Linked DNA regions of Blastochloris tepida. The protein of the gene in region 2 interacts with the protein of the main gene of each other region in a pairwise test. Links are inferred from orthologs where the notes say so. Each region holds a gene or a part of one and is shown on either strand. Other genes may lie near its edges.

Region 1 (3,069 bases), 3.2 Mb from region 2 along the record:
ACGAGACGCGCGCCCTGCAGGAAGAGAAGATCATCAAGCTGGTCGATGACCTGAAGATCGACCTCGTGGTGCTCGCCCGATACATGCAGATCCTGTCGCCCCGGCTGTGCGAGGCGCTGGCGTGGCGGGCGATCAACATCCACCACTCGTTCCTGCCGAGCTTCAAGGGCGCCATGCCCTACCATCAGGCCCACGCCCGCGGCGTGAAGCTGATCGGCGCCACCGCCCACTACGTCACCAAGGATCTCGATGAGGGTCCGATCATCGAGCAGGACGTCGAGCGCGTCGACCACACGCTGACGGTGGACGAACTGATCACCATCGGCCGCGACATCGAAACGCGCGTGCTGTCGCGCGCGGTGCGCTGGCATACCCAGCACCGCGTGCTGCCCAACGGCACCAAGACGGTCGTGTTCCGCTGATCTGCCGCAGACCTGATCCGGTTTCCGGCTGAGCCGCTCCGAAGCGATCACCCGGAACCCGTATCAGGCGCGCTACCGCTCCCCGCCGATCAGCTTGAACCACTCGTCCTCGCTCAGCACGCTGACGCCGAGGCTGCGCGCCTTCTCTAGCTTGGATCCGGCGCCGGGGCCGGCGACGACATAGTGGGTCTTCGACGACACCGAGCCCGCCACCTTGGCGCCCAGCCGCTCGGCCGTCGCCTTGGCCTCGTCGCGCGTCATTTTCTCCAGCGTGCCGGTGAACACCACCGTCTTGCCGGCGACCGGGCTCTCGATGCGCGGCGCCTCGGCATCGACGATGGTGACCTCGGCCACCAGCCGATCGACCAGCGCGCGATTGTGCGCCTCGCCGAAATAGGTGGCGACCGCGTCCACCACCGCCTCGCCGATCTGGTCGATGGCATCCATCTCGGCGCGCGCGGCCTCGTCACCGGCGGCAATGCGGCGCGCCGCCGCCTCGAAGTCCGCCCACGAGCCATAGGCACGGGCAAGCTGGCGGGCCGTGGTCTCGCCGACATGGCGGATGCCGAGCGCATAGAGGAAGCGGTCGAGCGCGATGGTGCGCCGCGCCTCGATGGCATTGAACAGGTTCCGCGCCGAGACGACGCCGAAGCCTTCCTTGTCCTTGAGCTTCTTGAAATTCTCGGCGTCGCGCCGCGCCAGCGTGAAGATGTCGGCCGGCTCCTTCACCGGCAGATCCGCATCCTCGAAGAAGAAGGCGACCTGCTTCTCGCCCAGCCCCTCGATGTCGAAGGCCCGGCGCGACACGAAGTGCCGCAGATGCTCGACGCGCTGATACGGGCAGGCGAACTCGCCGGAGCAGCGCCGCACCGCGCTCTTCTCGCCGGAGGCCAGCTCCTCGCGCACGAGCGGCGTCTTCAGCTCGCACTGGCAGACCTCGGGGAACTGGTATGGCTCCGCCCCCCGCGGCGCATCCTCGATCACCCGCAGCACCTGCGGGATCACGTCGCCGGCGCGCTGGATCTCCACCGTGTCGCCGATGCGGACGCCGAGCCGGGCGATCTCGTCGGCATTGTGCAGCGTGGCGTTCTGCACCACCACGCCGCCGACCGTCACCGGCTCCAGCTTCGCCACCGGGGTATGCGCGCCGGTGCGGCCGACCTGAATCTCGATGTCGCGCACCACCGTCTTCGCCTTCTCGGCCGAGAATTTGTGGGCGATGGCCCAGCGCGGCGAGCGCGACACGAAGCCCAGCCGCTCCTGCAAATCGAGCCGGTCGAGCTTGTAGACCACGCCGTCGATGTCATAGCCGAGCGAGGCGCGCCGGCTTTCGATCAGCCGGTAGTGCGCCAGCAGCTCCTCGGTCGAGTGGCACAGGACGGTGAGATCGTTGGTGACGAAGCCAATGCGCTTCAGCGCCGCCACCATGCCGAACTGGGTGTCGGCCGGCAAATCGCCCGCCACCTCGCCCCAGCCATAGGCGAAGAATTTCAGCGGCCTTGACGCCGTCACCGCCGGGTCAAGCTGACGCAGCGAGCCGGCCGCGGCGTTGCGGGGATTGGCGAAGGCGGGCTTTCCCTCCGCCGCCTGCCGGGCGTTGATGGCGGCGAAATCGGCGTGTGACAGGTACACCTCGCCGCGCACCTCGAACACCTCCGGCACGTCGCCGGAAAGCCGCTCCGGCACGTCGGAGATGGTGCGGACATTGGCGGTGACGTCCTCGCCCTCGAAGCCGTCGCCGCGGGTCGCCGCCACCTCCAGCCGGCCGCCGACATAGCGCAGCGAGCACGACAGACCGTCGATCTTGGGCTCGGCGGTGATCGCCAGCGCCGCGTCGTCGGCGAGGCCGAGGAAGCGCCGCATGCGGGCGACGAACTCCACCGCTTCGCCTTCGCTCATCGCATTCTGCAGCGACAGCATCGGCACCGCGTGCCGCACCTTGGCGAACTTGGCGGCCGGCGCCGCGCCGACCTTTCGCGAGGGGCTGTCGTCGCGAACGAGCTCAGGGAAGCGCGCCTCGATCGCCTCGTTGCGGGCGCGCAGCGCGTCATAGTCGGCGTCGGAGACGGTCGGCGCGTCCTCCTGATAGTAGAGGCGGTCGTGCTCGGCGATCTCGCGGGCAAGCCGCTTCAGCTCGGCCGCCGCCTCGTCGGGCGACAGCAGCTCGACCGGCAAAGTGGCAGCGCTGGTTTTCATTGTCCGCTCTTGATCAGCTTGGCGGCGGCGGCGCGCGCCTCCTTGGTAATCTCGGCGCCCGACAGCATGCGGGCGATCTCCTCGCGCCGCAGATCCTTCTCAAGGCGCGCGACGCGGGTGGCGACGCGACCGCCCTCCTCCACGCTCTCCTTCTGGATCAGGTAGTGGCGCGCGGCGCGGGCGGCGACCTGCGGCGCGTGGGTGACCGCGACCACCTGCACCCGCTCGGCGAGGCGGGCGAGCCGCACGCCGATGGCGTCCGCCACCGCGCCACCGACGCCCGAATCGATCTCGTCGAAGATCAGCGTCGGCGCCGAGCCGCGGTCGGCCAGCGCCACCTTGAGCGCCAGCATGAAGCGCGACAGTTCGCCGCCCGAGGCGATCCTGGCGATCGGCCCGGGCCTTGTGCCGGGATTGGTCTGCACGAAGAAGCCGACCTGGTCATAGCCTT
Region 2 (3,291 bases):
ACGGATGTCGAGCCGCGCCAGCAGCGCTACGGCCAGCCGCGTCGAGGCGAGGGCGTGGGCGCGCGTGGCCAAGCCCATCATCATGATTCGCCCCGCTGCGAATTCGAACCGGCCCTCGCGGCCCGCCGCCCAGGCGAGGAACGCCTGCGGCGTTGCCGGCCGGGCCGCCTGAGACGCCATCGCCAGGGTGTTCGCCGCCGCCGTCATGCCGCCTCCGCCCAAGACTGCCGCAGCCCAAGACTGCCGCTCGGCCTTTCGCGCGCTGCCGCCCGGCCCCTCGTGCGTGCCCGCACGGTGCGAGGCCGTTGACCTCGCCGGACGATCGTGTCCTAGTCCCGCCGGCTCCGCCCCGGCCTCAGCCACGGGGCGGCCGCGCGTTTGACCGGCCGAGCGATCCGATATCGATCCGACATCCACGATGACAAAAACACCCGAGCGCTACAACGCCCGCGAGGTCGAGCCGAAGTGGCGCGCCGCCTGGGACGAGCGCGGCATCTTCAAACTCGACGAATCCGATCCGCGGCCGAGCTACTACGTGCTCGAGATGTTCCCCTATCCGTCGGGGCGCATCCATATGGGGCACGTGCGCAACTACACCATGGGCGACGTGGTGGCCCGCTACAAGCGCGCCAAGGGCTTCGCCGTGCTGCACCCGATGGGCTGGGACGCCTTCGGCATGCCGGCCGAGAACGCGGCGATGCAGCACAACACCCACCCCGCCGCCTGGACCTACGCCAACATCGCCACCATGAAGGCCCAGCTCAAGAGCATGGGCCTGTCGCTGGACTGGGATCGCGAGTTCGCCACCTGCGACGTGGAATATTACCACCAGCAGCAGGCGCTGTTCCTGGATTTCCTGAAGGCCGGGCTGGTCGAGCGAAAGAGCGCCAAGGTCAACTGGGATCCGGTGGACTGCACCGTGCTCGCCAACGAGCAGGTGATCGAGGGCCGCGGCTGGCGCTCAGGCGCGCTGGTCGAGCAGCGCGAACTGACCCAGTGGTTCTTCCGCATCACCGCCTTTTCCGAAGACCTTCTGTCGGCGCTCGACGGCCTCGAGCGCTGGCCGGAGAAGGTCCGGCTGATGCAGAAGAACTGGATCGGCCGCTCCGAGGGCATGCTGGTGCGGTTCGATCTGGCGCCCGGCGCGCCCGCGGGCCAGACCGAGCTTGAGATCTTCACCACTCGCGCCGACACGCTGTTCGGCGCGAGCTTCCTCGCGCTGTCGCCCGATCATCCGCTGGCCAAGGCCGCGGCTGCGACCAATCCGGAGCTTGCGGCCTTCGCCGAGGAATGCCGCCGCGTCGGCACCAGCGCCGCGGCCCTCGCCACCATCGAGAAGAAGGGCTTCGACACCGGCATCCGGGCGCGCCACCCGTTCGATCCGAGCTGGGAGCTGCCGGTCTATGTCGCCAACTTCATTTTGATGGATTACGGCACCGGCGCCATCTTCGGCTGCCCGGCGCACGACCAGCGCGACCTCGACTTCGCCCGCGCCTATGGCCTGCCCGTCACCCCCGTGGTGCTGCCGGAAGGCGCGGACGCCGCCACCTATACGGTGGGCAGCGAGGCCCACGACGCCGACGGCCGGCTGATCAATTCGCGCTTCCTCGACGGCCTGACGGTCGACGAGGCGAAGGAGGAGGTCGCCCGCCGGCTGGAAGGCGAGATGCGCGACGGCCGCCCGGTCGGCCAGCGCCAGGTCAATTTCCGCCTGCGCGACTGGGGCATTTCGCGCCAGCGCTACTGGGGCTGCCCGATCCCGGTGATCCATTGCGAGAGCTGCGGCGTGGTGCCGGTGCCGGCCGCCGACCTGCCGGTGAAGCTGCCCGACGACGTCACCTTCGACGTGCCGGGCAACCCGCTCGACCGTCACCCGACCTGGAAGCACGTGCCCTGCCCGCAGTGCGGCAAGCCGGCGCGGCGCGAAACCGACACCATGGACACGTTCGTCGATTCGTCCTGGTATTTCGCGCGCTTCACCTCGCCGCGGGCGGCCACGCCCACCAAGCGCGCGGTGGTCGATCGCTGGCTGCCGGTCGACCAGTATATCGGCGGCGTCGAGCACGCGATCCTGCACCTGCTCTATTCGCGCTTCTTCGCCCGCGCCATGAAGCTCACCGGCCATCTCGGCCTGGACGAGCCGTTCGCCGGCCTGTTCACGCAGGGCATGGTGACGCACGAGACCTACAAGGGCGCCGACGGCCGCTGGCTGTTCCCCGAGGAGGTGATGATCCGCGACGGCACGGCGAGCCACGTCAAGACCGGCGAGCCGGTGACCATCGGCGCCGTCGAGTCGATGTCGAAGTCGAAGAAGAACGTCGTCGATCCCGACACCATCATCGCCGGCTATGGCGCCGACACCGCCCGCTGGTTCATGCTGTCGGACACCCCGCCCGAGCGCGACATCCAGTGGACCGACTCGGGCGTCGAGGGCGCGGCGCGCTTCGTCCAGCGACTGTGGCGCCTCGTCGGCGACCTCGCCGAGCTGGCCGCCCCGGTCGGCACGCCGGCGCCTGCGGACGCCGCCGGCCCCGCGCTCGACATCCGCCGCCTCGCCCATGGCGCGCTGGCCGAGATCGAGAACGACATCGAGCGGCTGCGCTTCAACCGCGCGGTCGCCCGTGTCTACGAGCTCGCCAACGGCCTCACCGGCGCGATCGGCGACCTTGACGAGGCGGCCGCCGCCGCGCCCGACGTCAAGGCCGCGGCGCGCGAGGCCGCCGAGATCCTGGTCAAGCTGTTCGCCCCGATGATGCCGCATCTGGCGGAAGAATGCTGGGCGGTGCTGGGCCACGACGATCTGGTCGCAGTGGCGCCGTGGCCGGTGGTCGAGCCTCAGCTGCTCGCCCGTGATACGATCACCCTGCCGGTGCAGGTGAACGGCAAGAAGCGCGCCGACGTCACCGTGTCGCGCGAAGCCGGCGCTGCCGAGGTCGAGGCCGCGGTGCTGGCGCTCGATGTCATCCAGCGCGTGCTGGAGGGCAAGCCGCCGAAGAAGGTGATCGTGGTGCCGCAGAGGATCGTCAATGTCGTTGCCTGACCAAGATCCCGCTCGCGCGCAGGAGCGCGCCCGCCACCGCTTGCCACGCCGCACCGTGCTGGCGGTGATCGGCCTCGGCCTGCTGGCCGGCGGCTGCTTCACCCCGCTCTATGCCGAGCGCACGCCGAACACCGGCGTTTCCACCCAGCTTGCCAATGTCGACGTCAAGGCGATCGAGGGGCGGGTCGGGCAGCAGGTGCGCAACGCCCTGATCTTCGAGCTTGGCGGCGGCGCCGGCAGTTCGCCCCTCG

Evidence for each region.
Region 1: the proteins of leuS (region 2) and ligA interact in binary tests that used the Escherichia coli proteins (3 or more experiments, as listed by UniProt). The link is inferred for Blastochloris tepida from one-to-one orthologs.

Annotation. Positions count from the first base shown.
Region 1 is NZ_AP018907.1:353,275-356,343, reverse strand. What follows is about bases 57-3,056. They hold ligA (NAD-dependent DNA ligase LigA), read right to left. Parts: upstream 2,619-3,056; coding sequence 495-2,618; downstream 57-494. Other genes in these bases: recN (DNA repair protein RecN), read right to left, coding at 2,615-3,056; purU (formyltetrahydrofolate deformylase), read left to right, coding at 57-422. Also shown: more of purU, read left to right, coding at 1-56; more of recN, read right to left, coding at 3,057-3,069. UniProt on the Escherichia coli protein: DNA ligase that catalyzes the formation of phosphodiester linkages between 5'-phosphoryl and 3'-hydroxyl groups in double-stranded DNA using NAD as a coenzyme and as the energy source for the reaction.
Region 2 is NZ_AP018907.1:3,575,654-3,578,944, reverse strand. What follows is about bases 19-3,240. They hold leuS (leucine--tRNA ligase), read left to right. Parts: upstream 19-418; coding sequence 419-3,040; downstream 3,041-3,240. Other genes in these bases: lptE (LPS assembly lipoprotein LptE), read left to right, coding at 3,027-3,240; BLTE_RS16190 (Uma2 family endonuclease), read right to left, coding at 19-207. Outside these bases: more of BLTE_RS16190, read right to left, coding at 1-18; more of lptE, read left to right, coding at 3,241-3,291.